DNA from 2 places in the Deinococcus grandis genome. Region 2 is predicted to be linked to the other one. Evidence: riboswitches for the same ligand, from Rfam matches in the RefSeq annotation. Region 2 holds a riboswitch; the other holds the start of a gene.

Region 1 (6,914 bases), 810 kb from region 2:
CCCACCGCCCGGCTGCACGCGGGTCACGCCGGGCCGCAGGTGAACGGGCACGCCCGAGCGTTCCAGCGCCGCCGCCAGCGCGGGCCAGCGCCGCAGCCCCTCCAGTGCCTCCGCGTGCAGGGGCGTGCCGCGCAGCCGCTCGCCGTCCGGGGTGAGCAGGCCCGCCGCCGCCCGCCACGCCGCGCCCGGCCGGTCCGCGTCCAGCACGAGGACGTCCGCGCCCGCCCCCCGCAGCGTGAACGCCACCAGCGACCCGATCAGGCCGCCGCCCACCACGATCACCTCCCGCGCGCGGGTCACGGGCTCACCCCCTCCCGACCTCCCCCCTCAAGGGGGAGGGGCAGAGACACGGCTTCCCGTGTCACACGGGCACTTCCGGGTCGGGCAGGCGCACCACCCCGCCCGTGGGGCTGCTGGGGCTGGCGTGCGCGCGTTCCGGCATGCGCCCCGCCAGGAACGCCGCGCGGCCCGCCTGCACGCCCAGCGCGAAGGCGTGGGCCATGCCGACCGGGTCGCGCGCCTCAGCGATCGCGGTGTTCACCAGCACGGCGTCCGCGCCGAGTTCCAGCGCCTGCGCCGCGTCGCTCGGAACGCCCAGGCCCGCGTCCACGACGATGGGCACGCGCGCGCCGTCCAGCACGGTCCGCAGCAGTTCGGGGCTGCGCAGGCCCCGCCCGGAGCCGATCGGGCTCGCCAGGGGCATCACGGCGGCGCACCCGGCGTCCTCCAGCGCGCGGGCCAGCACCGCGTCCGCCTGCACGTACGGCAGCACCGTGAAGCCATCCGCCGCCAGCGCCTCGGCGGCGCGGAGCGTGCCCACCGGGTCGGGCAGGAGGTAGCGGGCGTCGGGGATGACCTCCAGCTTGATCCAGTTCACGCCGGTCGCCACGCGCGCCAGCCGCGCCACCCGCAGCGCCTCGTCGGCGGTGCGGCACCCGGCGGTGTTCGGCAGGAGTTGCAGGGCGTCCCAGTCCAGGGCGTCCAGCAGGCCGTCATGCCCCGGCGCCTTCAGCTCCACGCGGCGGATGGCGACGGTCACGATCTGCGACCCGCTCGCGGCCAGCGCCTCGCGCATCACGCCGAAATCCGTGAACTTGCCCGTGCCCGTCATCAGGCGCGAGGTGAAGGTCTTCCCGCCAAGGGTGAAGGCATTAGGGGCCATGTCAGCCCCCCCCGATAATGCGGACGATCTCGATGACATCTCCAGCCTCCAGGGTGCGGTGCGGCGCCCGCGCGCCGGGGTACACGTCGTCGTTCACGCCCACCGCGACGCGCGCCGGGTCGATGTTCAGGTCGCGCAGCAGGGCGTGTAGGGTCAGGCCGGGCGTGAGGGGCCGCGCCTCGCCGTTCACGGTCAGGGTGGGGGTCACGCGGGTACCCCCCGCAGCGCCCCCAGCAGGTCAGACGCCGCCTGTGCGGGGTCGCGGGCGTCCAGCACGGCGCGGACGACCGCCACGCGGGTCGCCCCGGCCGCCAGCACCTCGTGGACGTTCGAGGTGTCGATCCCACCGATGGCGTACCAGGGCAGCGGGGGCTTCAGCGCGGCCACGGCGCGCACGTAGGCCAATCCGGCGGGCGCGCGGCCCGGTTTGGTGGGCGTGGCGTGGACCGGCCCGGCGGCGATGTACGCGGGGGCGTCGGCCAGCGCGGCGTGCGCCTGCGCGGGGGCGTGCGTGCTGCGGCCCAGGAGCAGCCCCGGCGCGAGCTTCCGCGCCCAGGCGGGCGGCAGGTCTCCCTGCCCCAGGTGCACGCCGTCCGCGCCGCACGCGACGGCGACGTCCACGCGGTCGTTGATGAAGAAGGGTACGCCGCGCGCGCGGGCCAGCGCCGCCACCCGCTCGCCCAGCGCGATGTAGGGGGTGGCCTCCCAGTCCTTGCAGCGCAGTTGCAGCGTGTCCACGCCGCCGTCCAGCGCAGCGTCAAGGCGCGCCAGGAACTCGGGTTCCGGCTGCCCGGCGCGGGGCGTGGCCACCAGGTACAGGCGCCCGAGCTTCACGCCTCTCCCTCCGGCCCGTGTTCCTGGCGGGGCACGTACACCTCGCCGCCCAGCGCGCGGAATTCGCGGGCTTTCTCCTCCAGTCCGGCCAGGACGTCGGGGGCGCGCAGGTCGTGGCTGAGTTTCATGGAGCAGAAGTGCGGGCCGCACATGGAGCAGAAGTGCGCGGTCTTCGCCGCGTCGGCGGGCAGCGTCTCGTCGTGCAGCGCGCGGGCCTTCAGGGGGTCCAGGGACAGGTTGAACTGGTCCTCCCAGCGGAACTCGAACCGCGCCTTACTCAGGGCGTTGTCGCGGGCCTGCGCGCCGGGGTGGCCCTTGGCGAGGTCCGCGGCGTGCGCGGCGATGCGGTACGCGATCACGCCGTCACGCACGTCCTGCCGGTCCGGGAGGCCCAGGTGCTCCTTGGGCGTGACGTAGCAGAGCATGGCGGTGCCGTACCACGCGATCTGCGCCGCGCCGATCGCGGACGTGATGTGGTCGTACCCGGGCGCGATGTCGGTCGTGAGTGGCCCCAGCGTGTAGAACGGCGCCTCCTGGCACACGTCGAGCTGCCGGGTCATGTTCTCGCGGATGAGCTGCATGGGGACGTGGCCGGGGCCCTCGATCATGGTCTGCACGCCGTGGTCCCACGCGACGCGCGTGAGTTCGCCCAGCGTGTCGAGTTCCGCGAACTGCGCGGCGTCGTTCGCGTCCTCGACGCTGCCGGGCCGCAGGCCGTCCCCGAGACTGAAGGTGATGTCGTACGCGGCGAGGATCTCGCAGATGTCCGCGAAGTGCGTATGCAGGAAGTTCTCCCTGTGGTGCGCGAGGCACCACTTGGCGAGGATGCTCCCGCCGCGCGACACGATCCCGGTGCGCCGCCGCGCGGTGAGCGGCAGGTGCGCCAGCCGCGCGCCCGCGTGGACGGTCATGTAGTCCACGCCCTGCTCGGCCTGCTCGATCAGCGTGTCGCGGTACACGTCCCAGGTCAGGTCCTCGGCGACGCCACCCACCTTCTCCAGCGCCTGATAGATCGGCACGGTGCCCACCGGGACGGCGCTGTTCCGCACGATCCACTCGCGGGTGGGGTGGATGTGTCGACCCGTGGAGAGGTCCATGACCGTGTCCGCCCCCCAGCGGGTCGCCCAGATCATCTTTCCGACCTCCTCCTCGATGGAGCTGGTCACGATGCTGGTGCCGAGGTTCGCGTTGATCTTCACGCGGAAATTCCGCCCGATCACGGTGGGTTCGAGTTCCGGGTGGTTGATGTTCGCGGGGATCACCGCGCGGCCCCGCGCGACCTCCGACCGGACGAATTCCGGCGTGATCTCGCGCGGGATGGCGGCCCCGAAGGCCTGACCGGGGTGCTGGTGCGTCAGGTCGAAGTCCGGGTCCTGCCGCAGCGCCTCGCGCAGGGCGACGAATTCCATCTCCGGGGTGATCTCGCCACGGCGCGCCGCCTGCAGCTGTGTGATCCCCGCGCCGGGGCGGGCGCGGCGGGGCCGGGGCACGCGCGGGAACGGCAGCGGTCCACTGACGTCCAGCGCCGGGTGGTGACGCTCCCGCGCCAGGTCCAGCCGGGCGTCCCCGGCCAGCCAGGGCCGCGCGTGCCCCAGCCCGGCGCGCAGGTCCACGCTCAGGCGGGCGTCCGTGTACGGCCCGCTCGTGTCCGGCACGAGCAGGGCCGGGTTCGGCACGGTGCGGGTCAGGTCCCCCACGCGTTCCAGCGTCGGCGACTGCCGGATGCGCCGCGCAGGCACCCGCACGCCCGCATGCAGCGTGCCGGTCAGGTACACCTTCTCGCTGTTCGGGAACGGCGCGGTCAACTCCGGGTCGAGGATCGTCAGGGCTTCGGTCATGGGGTCGGTCGGGGGTGGGGTCAGGGTGGTCATGGGCACTCCAGAGAAATGGGAACAGGACGGGGCCGCCGGGCACCCCTGCGGGCGTCCGGATGTGGGGGCTGCCGTCAGCGGGGCAGCCCGTCAGGTCGGGTCAGGTCAGTGGCTTGCCAATAGAAAAACGCCCCCCTCACGCGTCGGAGGGGGGCGAAACACGACAACTGTTTCGGCACCCGTCACGCTCCCTCCGCTGGTATGAACCAGATCAGGTTCCTAGGGTTGAACACGGTGTTCTCTCAGCCGACGCTCTTGACGGTCGGCACCCCTGGTGACTGTGCGGCGAGTGTACACCGCCCGCACCCCGCACGACAGCAGGGCTGGCCTTCCCCGTCCAGACGGGTGAAGATGAGGGCGTAGCGTTCTCTTTCTCCGGAGGTGTCCATGAATCGCGCCCTGCTGCTCCTGTCCCTGCCCGCCCTGCTCCTCGCCCCTGCCCGCGCGCAGGCGGCCCAGGCCACCAAGACGACCCTGAGCACCTGTGGGGCGTACACCGTGAAGACCGTGGAAAACGGCTTCGAGGACCCGCCGGACCGCGTGACCCTGTCGCGGGCGGGCGTGACGTACGCGACCGTCGAGGACACGATGGTCAGTGTGGACTGGTGCCGGGACGTGACGGGGGACGGCGTGCCGGAGGTGCTGCTGGCGGGCTTCTCGGGCGGCGCGCACTGCTGCTTCACGCATCACCTGTACTCGCTGACCTCGCCGCCCCGCAAGCTCCTGACGGCGTTCAGCGCGCACAGCGACACGCTGGAGGCGCGGCAGCTCGACGGGCGCGGGCCGCTGGAACTGGTCGGGTCGGACTGGCGCTTCGCGTACGGGTACGGCATGAGTTTCGCGGAGAGTGCGCCGCTGCCGGTGGTGTACTCGCTGCTGCCCACGCCGGGCGGCGCGCGGTTCGTGGAGAACACGCGGGCCTTTGCGGGGTTCATGGAGGCGTACGCGCTGACGGCGCCGGAGGACGAGCGGTTCAGCGGTGGGGTGCTGGTGGAGTACGCGACGCGGGTGCTGACGCGCGGGGCGGATGCGGCGGACGGGTGGGCGCGCGGCCTGGAGGCGCCGTTCGCGGCGTGGCTGGCGAACTACGGGCCGGACATCCAGCAGGACGTGTCGGATGTCGGGATGTGGGACTGGCCCACGCGGGCCGGGGTGAACCCGGAGGCGCGGCGGGGTGGGATCGGCGGGGCGTTCCTCACGCCGGGCACGCGGGCGTACCTGGGGCAGGTGATCGGCACGGACGCGGCGACGCTGCGCCTGTACCGCGCGCAGGGGTCGGAGGTGGTGGCCGGGCCCGTGCTGCTGTCGGTGCCCGTGACCCGTGACGGGTACGGGGAGCCGGTCGTGCCGGTGTGGCCCCAGGTGACGGTGCGCCGCGCGTCGGGCCGCGATGACGCGCTGCTGCGGGACGCGCGCAGCGGCAGCGTCCGCTACCTGCCGGTGCGCCTGTCGGCGGGCGGGATGACGGAACTGAAGGACGACGCGCTGGGCGTCACGGCGCGCCTGCTGGGGGACCTGAGTGGCGTGGCGGGGCACGTGGCGGCGCAGTTCCGGGACGTGAGGCGCACGCCCGAGCAGCAGGCCGAGGTGCGGCGGCGCGTGCAGGCGGCCGTGACCCGCGCGCAGCCGTGGTTGGCGGACTGGAAGGGCCAGGAGGCGTTCGAGCTGGAGCGGCTGGGGAACTTCACGTTCAGCTCCGTGCGGCTGTTGACGGACACGCCCACGCGGGCGCAGGCGGTCATGACGACCACGGTGGGCTTCACGGACGCGAGGACGGACAGCGAGTACGTGAACGGCGAGCGCTTCACGATGATCGTGAACCTCGCGCGCGGCGCGCAGGGCTGGGGGGTGACGGACTGGACGCTGGTGCCCCGCACGGGCGAACTGTACGAGGAGTGATCCGGACTCCGGTTGAAAGGTTTGCAAAATCTTTCAACCCGAGCGGATGCGAGAAGGAGCAAAGCGGGTTCCGGACGTGGAGCTGGCAATCCGGTGAAGTTCCGGATTGTCAGCGAAACAAACGGAATCCGTATGAGACGGACTCCGCACAGCTGCGCGGCAGGGCGATCAGGTGAGAACCGGGTCCGGGTCGGTCGGTGAAGCGGCTGGCATCCTTGAACAGCGCAGCGCGCCGCCCGGCACTGACTCCCGGGCGGCGCGTTGGGTCGGGGGTGGGTTACGGGAGGGCTTCGGCCTCGCGGACGATCTGCACGACGCGTTCGCGGATGTGGCGTTCCTCGCGCAGGTAGCGCTGGGCGCTCATCTGCACGCCGATGGCGGCCACGACGGTGTCGGTGTCGCCGTGCGCGGTGTGCAGCGCGTGGTAGGGCACGCCCAGGGTGCACTGGCCGGGCACCCATTCCTCGATGGAGTAGGCGTACCCGAGGCGTTTGACCTTGGCGACCTCGGTGCGCCACTCGTCCAGGCTGGTGATGGAGCTGGGCGTGCAGGCGGCGAAGGTGCGGGGGGTCATGTCGGCGTGGGCGTAGAGGATCTTGCCGCTGGCGGTGGCGGTGGCGGGCAGGTAGATGTCCAGCGGCAGGTCGATGTCGGCGTCGGGGTGGCGTTCGCGGATGGCGGCGACGACCTCGTCCCCTTCGAGGATGCACAGGAACGCCACGGCGCGGACTTCCAGCGCGAGGCGGGTGATGAGTGAGCGGGCTTCCTGGAACCACGGCAGCGAGGAGGTGAGCTGGGCGCCCATCTCGGCGATGTGCCAGGAGAGGCGGTATTTGCCTGCGGGGGTGCGGCGCAGGAATCCGGCCTCGGTCAGTCCGGCGAGGTAGGCGTGGGCGGTGGCCCGGGGAACTCCCAGGTGCGCGGCGAGCGCACGGACGCCCCATTCGGGCTGTTCGGCGCTGAATGCGCCCAGGATGTTGGCCGCCTTCTGAAGAGAGAGCACCCGTCCAGCCTACAGGGACGAGCCCGGATTGTATACATCCTTCCCCCCCACTGTACCCGGTTCATCCACCCCCGGCCCGCACGCCGCTAGAGTGCCCGGCGTGCGCCGCGCCCCTGCCCTGCTCCTGCTGCCCCTCCTGGCCTCC
Region 2 (6,914 bases):
TGGGTGCGCAGCGCGTCATTGACGCGCAGCCAGACGCCATCGAGCTTCCACTGCCGGAAGTAGCTGTACACCGTCTTCCAGTGCGGAAAATCGGCAGGCAACATGCGCCAGGACACGCCGCCACGTGTGATGTAGAAGATGGCATCAACGACATCCCGGCGATGGATGCGTGCTGGACGTCCGCCTGGTTGAGGCGCGGGAATCAGTGGGCAGAGGATGGCCCATTCAGCGTCACTGGTATCGCTGGGGTAGTGTCGGTGCCGAGTCATAAAAAACAGTACGCTGTTTTCGACACCACTCCCTCAACCCTCTTTCCAGACAGCCTCTCATACGGATTCCGATTAATTCGCTAACAAAGGCCACCAGTGAAAGAGGGTCTGCTGAGTGATGAGATCAGGTTGAGCTTCCAACCACACGCAGCGTTCGGAGAGTGCCAATTCCACCTCTTCAATGCTGTCGAACGCCCGGTTCGCGATTGGTACATCCGTCAACGCCCAGAGCCGTTCTGCTGGCTGCAATTCCGGCGAATACGGCGGGAGCGTCACGGTCTGAATGCCCTCCGGATGCCCATCATCGGGTGGCACGTGGAAACCGGCCCCATCCTGAACGACCAGCACACGATGGTCGGCGCTGGCGCCGACCATGCGGGCAAACGCAGCCATGACGGCCACATACGCCTGTTTGTTGACGACTGGGATCAACCAAAACAGGCTCTTGCCGCTCTCCGGATTGGCAAACGCGTACACGTAGAGCCACTCGTACCCAGGCTGAACCGGACAGGTCAACGGCTGCCCAGTTGGTGCCCAGACTGGACGGCGGATTGGCTTGAGCCCGATCCGATGTTCGTCCATACACCACAGGGAGACGCGCGGTGAGAGACGCTCCGCCTGGCGGAGCGTCTCGATCAGGACTTTGATTTGAATGCTTCCTTCGCGGCCTCATCGCCCCCAACGTGCCGGGGGCGGGGTCGTTGGGGGGTAAAGCCAGCCGCTCGAAGGAATTCATAGGTGCGCCCGAGGTGAACGGACAGTCCGTACTGCTCCTGAAGCCAGTTCTGAACGTCTTTCCCAGACCAGACGATGTCCTGCTCGAAGTCGGCGTGTAGTCGGGTCGCCAGGGTCTGTTGTTGCTCAGCGCTCAATAGCCGGGGTGCACCCTGATTCGTGTGGCGCCCGTCACACAGCCCGGCAAGTCCCCGGTCGCGGTAGCGGTTCACCAGATCGTAGGCGGTGACCCGGCTGTACCGGGTCACTTGGAGAATCTCTGGGAGGGGGCGTCCTTCAGCGAGGAGGGCCATGAATTGGGCTCTGCGCCGCTCGACGGCGCAGGTGCTGGTCGTGTAGAGGTGCCAGAAAGTGTCGGCGTCATGCGCCAGGGGAGCCGTCAGGAGTGTCTGTTTGATCTGACAATCATAAACCTTTTAATCGGAGTCCGTATCAGAGACCTTGAGGACACCCCTCAACACCTCTGAAACCCGCTGTCAGCGATCGGCCAGCGGCACTCCCCGCAGGGCCGCCCAGCCGTCGAGCATCTCCGAGAGGCGCACCCCGCCCCGCAGGTGCGCGTCCAGCACGCCCGGCAGCCATGGTAGGGCGTCGCCCGGCAGGGCGTGCGGGTCGAACCACCCGACGTCCGAGGTCTTCTCCAGCGGGGTCGGCTCGCCCGTCCACTCGCGGGTCAGGAAGAACACATCCAATCCCCCCATGCCGTCCAGGTCGTAGCGGCAGGCTCCCAGGCAGGTCAGGGCCGACGGGTTCACGCGCAGGCCCACCTCCTCCAGCACCTCGCGGGCCGCCGCCTGCGCCAGCGTCTCCCCCGCCTCCACGTGCCCGCCCGGCAGGCCCCACAGGCCATCGGCGTAGGAGGACCCGGAGCGGCGGCCCAGCAGCACCCGTCCCGCGTCGTCCTGCACGATCAGCCACGCGACCAGATGAAACGTCACGCGATCACCCGCGCCGAATGCACGTCGTGCAGCTGCTCGGTCAGGCGCGCCCCGCGCCGCAGGTGGGCGTCCAGTAGCGGCGCGACCCACGGCAGGGTGTCGGGCGGCAGGTCACCGAGCGCGAACCACGCGACTTCCGAGGTCTTGTGCAGCGGCTGCGGCTGACCCGCCCAGTCCGGCGCGCGGAACAGGAAATCCGTGCCCTGCGCGCCGTCCACCTCATAGCGGCGCACGCCCAGCAGGGATAGCCCGGCCGGGTCGAGGGTCAGGCCCATCTCCTCCCAGACCTCACGCGCGGCTGCCTCGGGGAGGCCCTCACCACGCTCCACGCCGCCGCCCGGCAGGCCCCACAGGCCGTGTCCGTACGCAGAGCCGTCGCGGCGCCCGAGCAGCACGCGGCCCCCCTCATCCTGCATGACCACCCACACGAGTAGATTCCGCATGGTTCAGGGTGGCACGCGTCGCGCGCCGCAACCGCAACCGGTGACGCAGGACACCTCCCGTGCGGCAGCCTGCGCTATCCTCACGGACGCGTCACCGGGGGTGCCTGCCGAAGGGCGGGCTGAGACTTACCCCAGGAACCTGATCCGGGTCATTCCGGCGGAGGGAGCGTGACCGGCCGCCCACACCCGTGGCGCAGGCCCACCGCTTCCCCTCGTGACGCGAGGGGACTTTCTTATGCGTAACACAATGATCCTGCTGACCGCACTCGCCGCCGCTGGCGCCGCCAGTGCCCAGACCACGCTGACCGTCATCACGCACGACTCGTTCGACGTGGACAAGAAACTCATCGCCGCGTTCGAAACGCAGAACCGCGCGAAGGTGCGCTTCATCAAGGGCGGCGACGCCGGGGAACTCCTGAACCGCCTGATCCTCACCCGCCGCGCCCCCATCGCCGACGTGGTGTACGGCCTCGACAACAGCCTGCTGCCCCGCGCCCGGCAGGCGGGCATCCTCCAGCCGTACAGGAGCCCCGCGCTGTCCCGCGTGCCCGCCGCGTACCGCCTGGGCGACGACGGCCTCCTGAACACCGTCGACTACGGCTTCGTGGCCCTGAACTACGACCGCGCGTGGTTCGAGAAGAACGGCGTGGCGCTCCCCAAGAGCCTGGACGACCTGAAAACCCCCGCCTACGCGAAACTCACGGTCGTGCAGAGTCCCGCCACGAGCAGCCCCGGCCTCGCGTTCCTGCTCGCCACCGTCAACCACTACGGCGAGGCAGGCGCGTGGCAGTGGTGGCGCGCCGCCCGGCAGGGGGGCATGAAAGTCACGCGCGGCTGGAGCGACGCGTACTACAAGGACTTCACCCGCAACGGCGGCCGGTACCCCATCGTGCTGTCCTACGCCAGCAGCCCCGCCGCCGAAGTCTTCTACGCCGACGGCTTCACCCCCACCAAACTCCCCGCGCAGGCCCCCACCGCCAACCTCTTCCTGCCCGGCAGCACCTACACCCAGCTCGAAGGCGTCGGCATCCTCAAAGGCACCAAGCAGGCGGCCCTCGCCCGGAAATTCGTAGACTTCATGCTGAGCGCACCCGTCCAGAGCGACATCCCCACCCGCATGTGGATCTACCCCGCCGTGAAAGGCACCCCCCTGAACCCCGTGTTCACCTTCGCGCAGGAACCCCAATCCACCCCCATCAAGGCCGAGGTCGCCGCCAACCCCCAGCGCCTCGTGGACGCGTGGGTGACGCAGGTGCTCCGGGCGAGGTGAGGGTTGTAGGGAGTGGGAAGTGGGAAGTAGGAACGGCAACACCGCTGCTGCGCAGGACCCCTCAGTCAGCTGCGCTGACAGCTCCCCTCAGAGGGGAGCCTGCACACCTTCTCTCGCCTGAGCTGAAACAGTAGAACCTGCCGACATGCACCAGGACACCCTGCCCCTCTACCGTCGTGGCCCACGAGCCGTCGTGCGCGAAGCGCGCGGGCCATCGGCGATGCCGGAGGATGGCGTCGAGGCCGGACACGTCACCGCCGCAAGAAAGCCCGCCGCGTCAGTCGAATCTCTTGCCGAGCGCAGCGACTGCTCCCCCTGCCCCGCTGGGGTAGGGGGCTGGGGGGTGGGGCAGCCCGCCGCAGGCGCCCACCCATGACCCGCACGAAACTGGAGGGCTGGCTCCTCGCCCTGCCCGGCCTGATCTTCGTGGCCCTGTGCCTCGTCCTGCCGCTGGCCAGAACGCTGCGCGAGGGTGGCGTGACCCTGGACGTGTGGCGGGATCCGTACTTCCAGGGTCGCCTCGCGTGGACGCTGACGCAGGCGGGCGTGACGGCGGGCGTGGCGGGGCTGATCGGGGTGCCGCTGGCGTTCCTGCTGTCGCGGTTCGAGGTGTGGGGGAAGGCGCTGTTCTTGCGCCTGCTGCTGTTGCCCTTCGTGACGCCGACGCTGGTGGCGGTGTTGGGCCTGAGTGCGCTGCTGGGGCCGCAGGGGTGGGTGACGCGTGTGACTGGAGTGGACCTGAGTGACACGCCGACGCTGCTGGTGCTGGGGAATCTGTTCTTCAACGTGCCGGTGCTGGTGCGCCTGAGTTACGCGGGGTTCGCACGGGTGCCGGGGAACGTGGTGGGCGCGGCGCGGTCGCTGGGCGCGCCCTGGTGGCGGGCGGCGCTGGGCGTGGCGCTCCCGCTGGCGCTGCCGGGGGTGCTGGCGGGGGTGGTGCTGGTGTTCCTGTACTCGGCGTTGAGTTTCGGCCTGCCGCTGGCGCTGGGTGGGGAGCGGTTCGCGACGCTGGAGGTGGAGATCTACACGCTGACGGCGCTGCAACTGCGTCTGTCGGAGGCGAGTGCCCTGATCGTGGGGCAGCTGGGGTTCACGCTGCTGGCGACGTGGGCGTACGTGGCGCTGTCGCGGGGTGGGGTGGGCGTGCCGCTGGGTGGCCTGCCGCGCGCTCGGGGTGGGGCGCGGGTGGCGCTGGTGGGGCTGGGGGGTGTGGTGGCGCTGGTGTGTTTCGCGCCGCTGTTCGCGGTGGTGGTGCGGGGCCTGCTGGGCACGTCGGGGTTCACCTTGGCGTACTGGCAGGGCGTGCTGGCGGACCCGGAGACGCCGCTGCTGGTGTGGAACACCGTGCGCTTCGGGTTGATGGCTCTGGCGGGCGCCACGCTGCTGGGCGGCCTGTACGCGCTGGGCGCGTGGCGCGCCGGGTCGCGGGCGCTGGACCTGGTGTCGCTGCTGCCGCTGATGGTCTCACCGGTCAGCCTCGCCGTCGGGTACCTGCTGGCGTACCCGGTGCTGGCCGCCACGCTGCCCATGATGATTGCGGCGTACACGCTGCTGGCGTGGCCGCTGGTGGTGCGTTCGCTGCTGCCCGCGCTGCGGGCCATTCCACCCCGGCTGTTCGAGGCCGCCCGTTCGCTGGGTGCCTCCCGCGGCGCGGCGTTCCGGTCCGTCACGGTGCCCCTCTCCTTCCCGGCCCTGCGGGGCGGCGGGGCGCTGGCCCTGGCGACCGTACTGGGCGAGTTCGGCGCGACCCTGGTCCTCACGCGGCCCGAGTGGGCGACCCTCAGCACCGGCCTGTACGAACGGCTGGGCCGCCCCGGTGAACGCAACCTCGGCGAGGCCTGCGCACTGGCCACCGCGCTGCTGCTGCTCGCCACGCTGGCCTTCACGCTGCTGGACGGCGGCGAGGGCGAGGTCACGTGAGATGCTGTCCCGCGTGACCGACCTTCCCCCTGCCCTGTCCCTGCGTGACATCCACAAATCGTTTGGTGGGGTGTCGGCGGTGCATGGGGTGTCGCTGGATGTGGCGGCGGGTGAGACGGTGGCGCTGCTGGGTCCGAGCGGGTGCGGGAAGAGCACGGTGCTGCGGGTGGTGGCGGGCCTGGAACGGCCGGACGCGGGGTCGGTGGCGGTGGCGGGTCGGGACGTGACGGCCCTGCCGCCGGAGGCGCGTGGGGTGGGGCTGGTGTTTCAGGATTACGCGCTGTTCCCGCATCTGAGCGTGCTGGGGAACGTGGCGTACGGGCCGCGTGTGCGGGGCGCGGGGCGCGCGGCGGCGGAGGCGCTGGCGCGCGAGGCGCTGGCGCTGGTGGACCTGCCGGGGCTGGAGGCGCGGCGGGTCGCGGGGCTGTCGGGGGGGCAGGCGCAGCGGGTGGCGCTGGCGCGGGCGCTGGCGACGGGAGCGGGGCTCCTGCTGCTGGACGAGCCGATGTCGAACCTGGACGAGCGGCTGCGCGCCGAGCTGCGCGCGGGGTTGCGGTCGCTGTTCGCGCGGGTGGGGGCCGGGGTGCTGCTGGTCACGCACGACCAGCGGGAGGCGCGGGCGCTGGCCGGTCGCGTGGCGGTCATGCGGGCGGGTGAACTGGTGCAGGTGGGGGGAGCGGAGGAGGTGTTCGCGCGGCCCGCGACGGCGTGGGTGGCGGCGTTCCTGGGCGAGGTGAATCTGCTGCCGGACGGGCCGGGCTGGGTGCGCTTCGTCCCGGAGGAGGCGCTGCGGCCCGGTGTGGGTGAGTGGTGGCCGGTGGTGGCGCGGCAGCCGGTGGAGGGGGGTGTGCAGGTGACGGTCGCGCACGCGTGGGGGCCGCTGTCCCTGATCCTGAGTGCGCGGGAGGCGGCGGCGCTGGAAGGGGACCGCCTGCGCCTGAGCGTGGAGGAGTCGGGCGTGCGGCGCCTGCCGGAGGACCGAGCGTGATCGCGTGGGTGCTGGTGGGGGGTCGGCTGGTGGATTCGCCGTTGCTGGCGGCGCTGCCCCGACCGGATATCGTGGTCGCGGCGGATGGTGGGGCGCGGCACGCGGCGCTGCTGGGCATGTGGGGCGTTGGCGTGCGGGTGGACGTGTGGGTGGGGGATTTCGACTCGTCGGCGGGCGTGTTCGTGGACGCCCCGCGCGAGGTGCACCCGGTCGCGAAGGACGAGACGGACGCGGAACTGGCGATCCGCGTGGCGCGCGAGCGGGGCGCGACGGAGCTGGTGCTGCTGGGTGCGTTCGGGGGCCGCTTCGATCACACGCTGGCGCTGGCGCTGCTGGCCCTGCGCCTGACCG

The links. A riboswitch is a leader RNA that binds a small molecule or an ion and turns the genes downstream of it on or off. The one in region 2 is predicted to bind thiamine pyrophosphate.
Region 1: another riboswitch for thiamine pyrophosphate. It lies ahead of thiC (phosphomethylpyrimidine synthase ThiC); the one in region 2 lies ahead of DEIGR_RS11170 (thiamine ABC transporter substrate-binding protein).

What each region holds. Positions count from the first base shown of each region.
Region 1 is NZ_BCMS01000001.1:3,096,271-3,103,184, forward strand. Features, by position in the region: gene DEIGR_RS14840 (NAD(P)/FAD-dependent oxidoreductase) at 1-300, opposite strand, end outside; gene DEIGR_RS14845 (thiazole synthase) at 362-1,162, opposite strand; gene thiS (sulfur carrier protein ThiS) at 1,164-1,370, opposite strand; gene thiE (thiamine phosphate synthase) at 1,367-1,996, opposite strand; gene thiC (phosphomethylpyrimidine synthase ThiC) at 1,993-3,834, opposite strand; TPP riboswitch at 4,038-4,150, opposite strand; gene DEIGR_RS14865 (hypothetical protein) at 4,255-5,766, shown strand; gene DEIGR_RS14870 (IclR family transcriptional regulator) at 6,044-6,769, opposite strand; gene DEIGR_RS14875 (c-type cytochrome) at 6,870-6,914, shown strand, end outside.
Region 2 is NZ_BCMS01000001.1:2,286,791-2,293,704, forward strand. Features, by position in the region: gene DEIGR_RS19665 (transposase) at 1-269, opposite strand, end outside; gene DEIGR_RS11155 (IS630 family transposase) at 342-923, opposite strand; gene DEIGR_RS19670 (winged helix-turn-helix domain-containing protein) at 905-1,402, opposite strand; gene DEIGR_RS11160 (NUDIX domain-containing protein) at 1,481-1,942, opposite strand; gene DEIGR_RS11165 (NUDIX domain-containing protein) at 1,939-2,385, opposite strand; TPP riboswitch at 2,472-2,569, shown strand; gene DEIGR_RS11170 (thiamine ABC transporter substrate-binding protein) at 2,633-3,655, shown strand; gene DEIGR_RS11175 (ABC transporter permease) at 4,028-5,575, shown strand; gene DEIGR_RS11180 (ABC transporter ATP-binding protein) at 5,589-6,563, shown strand; gene DEIGR_RS11185 (thiamine diphosphokinase) at 6,560-6,914, shown strand, end outside.